One region of the Metabacillus schmidteae genome, then DNA from elsewhere that is predicted to be linked to it. Evidence: riboswitches for the same ligand, from Rfam matches in the RefSeq annotation. Region 1 holds a riboswitch; the other holds the start of a gene.

Region 1 (4,219 bases):
ATGCTTTTTGTTTTGTTACCTGGACAGATCTTACCACTTCAAAACGAATGCTCATATAACTTCCTCCTAAAAACTCTTAGAATACATATTATGATATAAACATTAACTTACTATAATTATGCACTATGTATAAGTACTAAAAAAGTTATAATAATAGTTTATTTCACCAAAACGCTTGAACTGTCGTAATTCCGTTATTTTATTTTAGAAAAGCTGGATTATGGCCTAGTACTAATGGTAATTGAATACGTTTTTCCTAAATGATCTTCCTTAATAAATTTATGGTTGTAGAAAAAAAACTAGCCTTCAAAGTATAAAGGGGTTCCATTTTTGGGCGCATTTTTACTATAGAAGGAAAAATTTCGCTTATTCAGTAATTAATATTCAAAATAGTACAAATAGACGGAGAGATTCTGTCTATGGACTAGTTTATTGCAAAAAAGGGAGAGTTTGCTAGGCATAATCGGAATATCTCCCCTTATTCATCCCGAAACGAGCTCCATTCTTCATCTAACCGAAAAATCTCCGCTTATTTTCCTTTTGCTGGTTACTCGTTTTCAGGATAAGACATTCTATTAAAAGAAAGAGAAGCAAGGTTTAATAAACTTAAAGTTTAAAACTATTAACTGCTTTTTGAAGTTCTTCCGCCATTGCGGAAAGAGTACTGGCTGCTGAACTTACTTCATGTATCGTGGCATTTTGTTCTTCTGCAGAAGAAGCGACATTTTCGGAATACTCAGCTGATTTTACTGCAATTGAAGATGCGTTTTCCATTGCTGAAAGCATTGAATGAGCGTTTGTTTTTATTTTTTGTACTGTAGTGAAAACTTCTTGAATTTGCGAAGTTACCTCTAAGACAGAAACGGATATCTCTTCAAACTCGCTTCCGGCACGTTCGACAAGTGTCTTACCTTCTGCAACAGAATGTTTCCCTTCTTCCATCGCCTGAATCGATTGCTGAATATCTTGCTGAATATCTTGTACCAATAAATGAATTTGTTTAGCAGATTGATTAGATTGTTCAGCTAATTTACGTACCTCGTCAGCAACAACAGCAAACCCTTTCCCATGTTCACCCGCTCTTGCAGCTTCAATTGCGGCATTTAAAGCTAATAAATTCGTTTGATCAGAAATCGAAGTGATTAACGAAACAATCGTACCAATTTCTTTAGATTTTCCCCCTAATTGATTAACAACCTGGGAAATCTCGATTGTTTTCGTATTGATCACTTCCATTTGCTGAACAGTATGTCGAATAACCTCTTGACCATCTTCAGCTTTTTGCTTAGTTACTGCAGAAACGTTACTCGCAGCATTCACATTACTGGCCATTTGATCAATTCCATTTGATATTTCAAGTGAAGTTGTTTTTGCACTTGAAACACTTTCTACTTGATTTTCTGCGCCTGTTGCTACAGATTGAATAGAACTAGCAATTTCATTTGTTGCTTTACTAGTTTCTTCCGCACTGGCGGTTAATTGCTCTGAGGCAGCAGCTACATTTTCAGAAGTACTGGCGATTTGCGAGACTAATTGTTTAATATTATGAACCATTTTGTTAAAGTTATGAGATAATTCACCAATTTCATCATTTGAAGTAATTGGTAGAGGTTCTAGAGTAAGATCACCACCTGCTATGTGATTCATACCTTTTGTAACCGTCAGCATTGGCTTTGTTATTCTCGAAACAATGAATATTGCCAGTGCTATTACAACGATTCCTGTAATACCAATAATGATCATTGATAATAGCTTTATGAATTCGGCATCTGCAAGTGCTTGTGATTCAGGCAAGTTCAAGCTGAGACCAAAACCAACAGCTTCAATTGGTGCATAAGCAATTAAAAACGATTGATCAAAACGATCAAAAGAAGCTACACCTGTTTGAGAAATGCTATTCTTTAACGAAGTACTTAATACATCTCCTAGATCTTTCTCTATTTCATCAATAGTGAGCCCCAATAGTTCCTGCTGTGGCGAAACCTGAAGACGAGTTGAATTATCTACTAAGGTGATAAGTGTAGAGATTTCCTCAACATCATCACTGGCTGCAAACTCAGTGTTGTTTAAAAACTGATCAACAAGGATTTCAAAGTTGGTTGAACCTGCCAAAACACCAATCACATCGCCATTTTCATCTTTAACAGGAGTAGCAATATTAATAACACGATTACCTGTAGCTCTGGATTCTAGCATGTCAGAGAAGGTTGATTTTCCTCCTGCGGCTGTTTTGATATAGTCACGATCACTATAATCATTACCTATTTTATCCGGGTTTGTATGTGCGATTACTTTTCCCTTAGGATCAGCTAAAAACACAGTTTCAAATACATCAGATCGATCATTTAAGGACGAAATGAATGGTGTAATACGATCTTTATTAAGGGATTTGATCGTATCACTCTCAGCTGCTACTTCAAGCTGATTTCTTTGTGAATAATACCATTCACTCATCGTTTCTGCTTTACTTTGTACTAAGCTTTGCATACTGGCTTTTTCTTTTTCAAGGATAACACCGCTGCTTATTTGGTAAAGCAAAATAGAAACAATAATTAATGGGGCTAGTGCTAATAAAAGAAACCAACCTGTAAATTTTGTTCGAATTGAGTTCATTTTGAAAAATCGATATTTTAGATTCTGCTTTCTCATGCTGTCTTATTTCTCCTTTGTTGTAATGTGAATAATTTTTTACACTATATAAAAAGACTACCCTATTAACAAGAGCAGCCAATTTTCCCAGATCATCTTGATCAAAAGTTTGGTAGCCAGGCGATCATAGCATCAAGCAATTACTGGTACTTTAGACCCTAAGCTTTGCGACCTATCCTTTCGAATAGTGTGCCTTTTATCTTTTTAATATATATGTTAATAGAGTAATATTACATGAACATGATAACTCTTTCAATATGATTTTTGCATGGGAATAGTTTCTAGTTTAAAGCTAATATAGTAATGAGACCTTTTTACTATACGTCAAGGTCAAGATGTTCACTGGGTTAATTAATAAACATAATGATTCCTATACCAATGATGGCCATGACTACTAGATGAAGGCCATTTGCTCGAACACCTGCTTCAAAGCCGGAAATTCCTACAATTCTGCTAACCATCAAGTTTAGTCCGGAAAATGGGCTTAATGCAGTTGAAATCGACCAGCAAAGTAAGAGAAGCATAGCTAATGACAAATTACTTATTCCCAGTTGTTCTGCATTCAATTGCATGGCTAAGGCAGCAATAATTGCTATTTGATGGATACCTATATAAGTGGTAACAACAACAAGTACAATTACAAATAAGGCAAATAACAAAAACGATTGATTCGCAACAATTGTTAACACAGCGCTAATTTCATTTGCTACATTTGTTCCTTGTAAGGCATGTGCCAGCAATCCTGCACTGCTGAACAACATGATTTCATTATTCATCATTGGTACTGATAGGTCTCGGTAATCCTTCAATAAAGGCATGAGTTTTGCCCAGCCATTTGTTACAATTCCCCATATAAGTGGCATGATAATGGATATTAAACATACAATCACAATCATCGACCATTTGGTCAAATACTCAATTGTTAAGGAAGTTAACATAAGAAATGTCACAAATAAGGCTAATTGAATAAGCTGTTTTCTCGTTTTTTTGGCCAATGGTTTCTTAGGTCCAGTTTGATCTTCAAATGGATGTTTTTTCGCCCAAATGGCAAACAAAATATTCCCTACAATTAAAGATAGAACAGATAAACCAATTCCATATAAAATATATTTTCCTACAGACATATCTAAATAATAGAGAACCAATGAGACAGAAGCGAAATACGGTGACCATAAAATGGCCGTTGAAAAACCGATAAGATAGCTTTTAGCAGACATTGCAGAAGGTAGTTTTAATTCTGATAGGAATTCACTGATCAAACGGACTGAACCAAGGCTTAAGATCGGACTCAAGAGAAATAAGGAAGTCGTAATCCCGGCAAAAAGCCTTTTCGGATGGTGTAACAAATTCCGTAATAGCGAATCAATTGCTTCGAAATAACCTCCTAGTTTAAGTGGAATCGAAAGAAGTGGTGCAAGTGTTACTAAACATAAAAGAGGTAAGATTAATAGAATTCCATTACTTATTCCGTCAATTCCGGCACCTTTATATAGTTCCAGCACAATACCTGTTCCCATCATTATAGACCCGATAATGCGTGGAAATCCCTTTGCTTTCATAACGCTGGCAA
Region 2 (4,219 bases), 990 kb from region 1:
TTTTTGATGCTTTCTCATTGTGAAGGAATTTTTTTATTGCATCATAGGATAGACCGAGTTTTCTTGCTTCACTTATTAATTCAACCCATTCCTTTTCCATATCTTTTAAACCTATTTGTTCCTTCACTTTAGTCATCTGAAAAATCCTCCTGTGTAGTAGTGGGGTTTCTTTGCTTAGAATTTATCCATTTCTTAAACCTTAAGTAGTCCCGAAACTCTTTAAAATCATTTTTACTCATACCCTCCTTTATTGCTTTATTCAACAAGATATTCCATTCTTTATCAATGAAGTTTGTGTTTAAAGGGTCGTAGGAGGTTGTTGCTCCTAATAAATCTTCGACTTCTGTATCAAGTGGAATTGCAATCTTTTTTAAAAATTGAATGGAAGGGTTCTTTTGCACATCTCTTTCAATATAACTTAAATAAGATTTAGATACCCCAGCTAATTCAGCTAATTCACTAATTGTATATCCCTTTTCCTGCCTCAGCTCCCTTACTCTTTCTCCAACCATATTTTGGGTCTCCTTATCAATAATAGTTTAAATAGGTACACTATTCATTATACAGCACAATTTGTTCTTTATAAAGTATAAAGATTACTAGGAAAGGGATGAGATTGGATGGAAAACATAGCTTTTGTTCTTTATTAAGAAAATATATATAGTTTTAGTGGGACGATAGTATTGACTTGTTCTTTATAGTGGATTAATCTATTCTTATCAACAATAACAGAAAATGACTGGAACTAGAAACTTTTGTTCTCTATAAAGAATGAGAATTATATGAGGTGATAAAATGAGATTCTTATGTTATTACATAGCACTATTAAACATAGTAGATGCCTTAGCAACATACATAGGGGTTTCAGGTAGACATATTCAGGAAGCTAATCCATTAATGAACGTACTATTAGATCTAGGGCCAATGCCTTTTTTATTCACAAAAATATTACTATCATTCATTTTATTTTCTCTTCTATATTTCGATAAAATTCCCAACTGGAACATCTTAAAAAGGATATTAGGGGTTGGTTCAATATTGTATACCATTATTATTGGTTTTCACGGTTTTTGGATAGTAGAGGTCTTTTATAGTTAAAGTAAAGGATGGGAGTGTATGTATAGAAAAACGTGTACTAGGTGTAATAATACATCCTATAGCAGTTCAAAAATAAAAAAATGGATATGTCCTTATTGTGCAAATGAAATTATCGATGGAAAAATATGTAGTGTCAACCACCAAACTAACCTTCAGCATTCTTGCCGCATTTATGAACAATATAGAGGCAGAAAAATTTATAATAATTGATAAGCTTATAAATAAAAGAGCATCCGAAAGCCTTAGCTCCCTGGGATGCTCTTACTTATTGTCATTGCTTATTTTCCACTTAGTAAATTCCAAAAACTCCTTAAACTGCTCCTTTGAAACACCAGACTTCATTGCATCCTGTACGAGTTTTGTCCATTCTATGTCAAGCTCTTCTGGGTCGGATTCGTTATGTTCATTAAGAAGAGTATTAACTGATACACCAAGAACTGATGAGACTTTTTCTAAAAATTGAACAGAAGGGTTTGACTGGAGATTACGCTCAATCGAACTTAGGTAGGATTTTGCTACTCCCGCTCGTTCTGCTAGTTCGGACAGTGATAGATTTTTTTGTGTGCGATATTTTTTGATTCTTGGACCAATCACGTCAAGTCACCTTCCTTATTGAAGCCATTATAACATATAAAGAAGGGTTTGTTTTATATGCAGAACACAAATCAAAAAAAATTTACATTGAGTTAATACTATTTATGACGATTTTAAAACGGCATTTGACTTTTTGGATAAGAAATCTTTTATTTCCTCTACACTGATTCCTAGTTCTAAAGCTTCTAGTATGAGCTCGACCCACTCTTGATCGAGCTGTTCATCATGTGTGATTTTTTCAACTATCTCCATTTTTCTTTTCCTCCTAAAATACCAATCTGTATTTCAGGCAGCCCAGCCGTCTTAGTTGTTAACCTGAAGACCCGTGACTTTGCGTCCCTATTTTTCAATAGGTTTGCCTTTGTACTGATTATTTTGTCATCAAGTGTTAATAATTATATTTCTATAGTCCTTTATTTATGTATAACTTTTTAACTATTAACAAGTTCTATTATAAAAGAGAATTATTATCAATGTATGCTGAACTTTGTCGATGAAATAAATTTTTTTCATTTATCTGTAATTTTTACAATGAATTTACAAAAGTAGGTGAGAAGAAAGGTTTTTTAGATGTTATTCTGGCTTTATTTTTACAATAAATTAATAAGAAACGGAGATTTTAAAATTAATTTTTGTCGAACGAAAATTAATTTTTATCAATTTGTACTTCTCCTAAGTAATTAGTATCATTACTTAGGAGTTGAAAATACCTTCCGGGGTCAAATAAAAAATCCCGCCGCTTTGAATTGAAATGTGAATCTGAGGTTCATAAAGCTCTTTCAATGCTTGTTTTTCGACTTCATAGCATTCAGGTTTTTCCTCTAGGTCTTCGTAAAAATGGTTTAAAAGTTCTAGGTCTTCGTTCCATCTATCTCTTGCCTTGTCTGCCCATGTATGATCTTGGGCTTGTATATCTTGCAAAATGAATTGTTCAATTCGTTTTAAACCACTTTCCGGCCTAATAAGGGGAGACATCGTAAAGCAAAGATCTGGAATTTTTGGTGTTAAGTCTAAATTTTCAAGTTTGTCTTGAAAGTTTTCGACTATAGTACCGCTTATTAAATGTAGGCCGATCGAGTATAGGTGGTCCTTTTTCATATCGCATTGGTAGGAAACGATGATATTGACTCCGACCCAAGGATGGAGAGGTTTATTTCCTCCGTCTGTTTTGACATGTTCAAAAAGTCTGATATAGCTTCCCAGTGTTTTGGTTGATTGAAAAATTTGGTGAAGACGGGGAGCACCGAAATGCATGACCTCTCCTTTCAGGTCTTTTGGCGCACGATTTTGATCAGTGATTAGGGTAAGTTTCATTGGGTTTGGTACCCCGTTTGTTTTTTCAAGGTAGTGCCAGTAAAATGGTCTATTCATTAAAAGCTTATCCATTTCAATAGTAAGTTGTACTGTTATATATCCTTCTTTGTTTTCAAGAATGTCACAGGAATTGGATTTGAAAAAGCTTTCTAAAAAGTGATGAATTTGTTCTTGCTGCATACTGTCGCCACCTTTCTACTTATCTCCGCTTGCTGCTTTTCGTTGTTCTTGTGAAGCTTGAGCATAATCGAGAATTGATGTTAAATTCTCCATTTTTATTTTCATTTCTCTGTCGCTTTTTGAGTGGTACATGATGTCTTGTATATGTTCCTCGAAGTTTTTAATTTCTAATCGAGTGAGAATCTCATCAAGGTCACCAATGACTTTTTCAAATAAATTAATTTTGTCATACAGAAGAGTTAAAATATGTTCTTCAACTGTGTTTTTGGTTGCCATATTGTATATGTTAACGTCTTGTTCCTGACCTAAACGGTGTATACGACCAATACGCTGTTCTAAACGCATTGGATTCCATGGTAAATCATAATTGATAATATTATGACAAAATTGAAGGTTGATTCCTTCACCGCCAGCTTCTGTCGCTATGAGTACTTGTACGCGATTTTTAAAGAGTTCTTTCATCCAATCTTTTTTTCCTCTTTTAAAGCCACCACGAAATGGAACGGACGTAATGCCATGCTGCTGAAGAAACCATTGTAAATAAAATTGAGTTGCTCGATATTCAGTGAAAATAATGACTTTATCATCAAGTTCTTTGATTAACTCTACTACTTTTAATGCTTTTGAGTTTTGCGTAACACCGTCAATGGCCATCATAATTTCTTTGATGACATCATTTGGCAAAACAGCTTCCTCTTCTTCAGGCAAGTCAAGCATCTTTTTAAGAGTCATATAGACAGCTTCACGACTACTGCAAGCTTCCCGTTGTAAGGTCATAATAGAGAAGGTGTTTGCAGCATATTGTGATGATGACTTAAGAGCAGAAATGGTGTCATAAAGATGTTGTTCTGTTTCTGAAAATTCGATTGGCACTGTTTCAACAATACGCTTTGGCCATTCAATACCTGTGTCACCGCGCCGATTTCTAATCATAACTTTATTAATGAGCTCACGTAATTGCTCATGGTCCTCAATTGAACGTTCCTTCGCTGAAAACACATCTGAAAAATAGGCTTCGTTTCCAAGATGGCCT

The links. Region 1 has a riboswitch for cyclic di-GMP ahead of HWV59_RS13940 (methyl-accepting chemotaxis protein). Riboswitches for the same ligand answer to the same signal wherever they lie in the genome.
Region 2: linked by a shared signal. The riboswitch ahead of HWV59_RS18930 (anti-repressor SinI family protein) and the one ahead of HWV59_RS13940 (methyl-accepting chemotaxis protein) in region 1 are both predicted to bind cyclic di-GMP.

Annotation. Positions count from the first base shown of each region.
Region 1 is NZ_CAESCH010000001.1:2,881,778-2,885,996, forward strand. Features, by position in the region: gene HWV59_RS13935 (SRPBCC family protein) at 1-55, opposite strand, end outside; gene HWV59_RS13940 (methyl-accepting chemotaxis protein) at 607-2,649, opposite strand; cyclic di-GMP riboswitch class I at 2,758-2,853, opposite strand; gene HWV59_RS13945 (TRAP transporter large permease subunit) at 2,997-4,219, opposite strand, start outside.
Region 2 is NZ_CAESCH010000001.1:3,868,046-3,872,264, reverse strand. Features, by position in the region: gene sinI (DNA-binding anti-repressor SinI) at 1-136, opposite strand, end outside; gene HWV59_RS18945 (helix-turn-helix domain-containing protein) at 129-512, opposite strand; gene HWV59_RS18940 (DUF5658 family protein) at 796-1,098, shown strand; gene HWV59_RS18935 (helix-turn-helix domain-containing protein) at 1,360-1,692, opposite strand; gene HWV59_RS18930 (anti-repressor SinI family protein) at 1,795-1,944, opposite strand; cyclic di-GMP riboswitch class I at 1,978-2,062, opposite strand; gene HWV59_RS18925 (YqhG family protein) at 2,386-3,186, opposite strand; gene HWV59_RS18920 (DEAD/DEAH box helicase) at 3,202-4,219, opposite strand, start outside.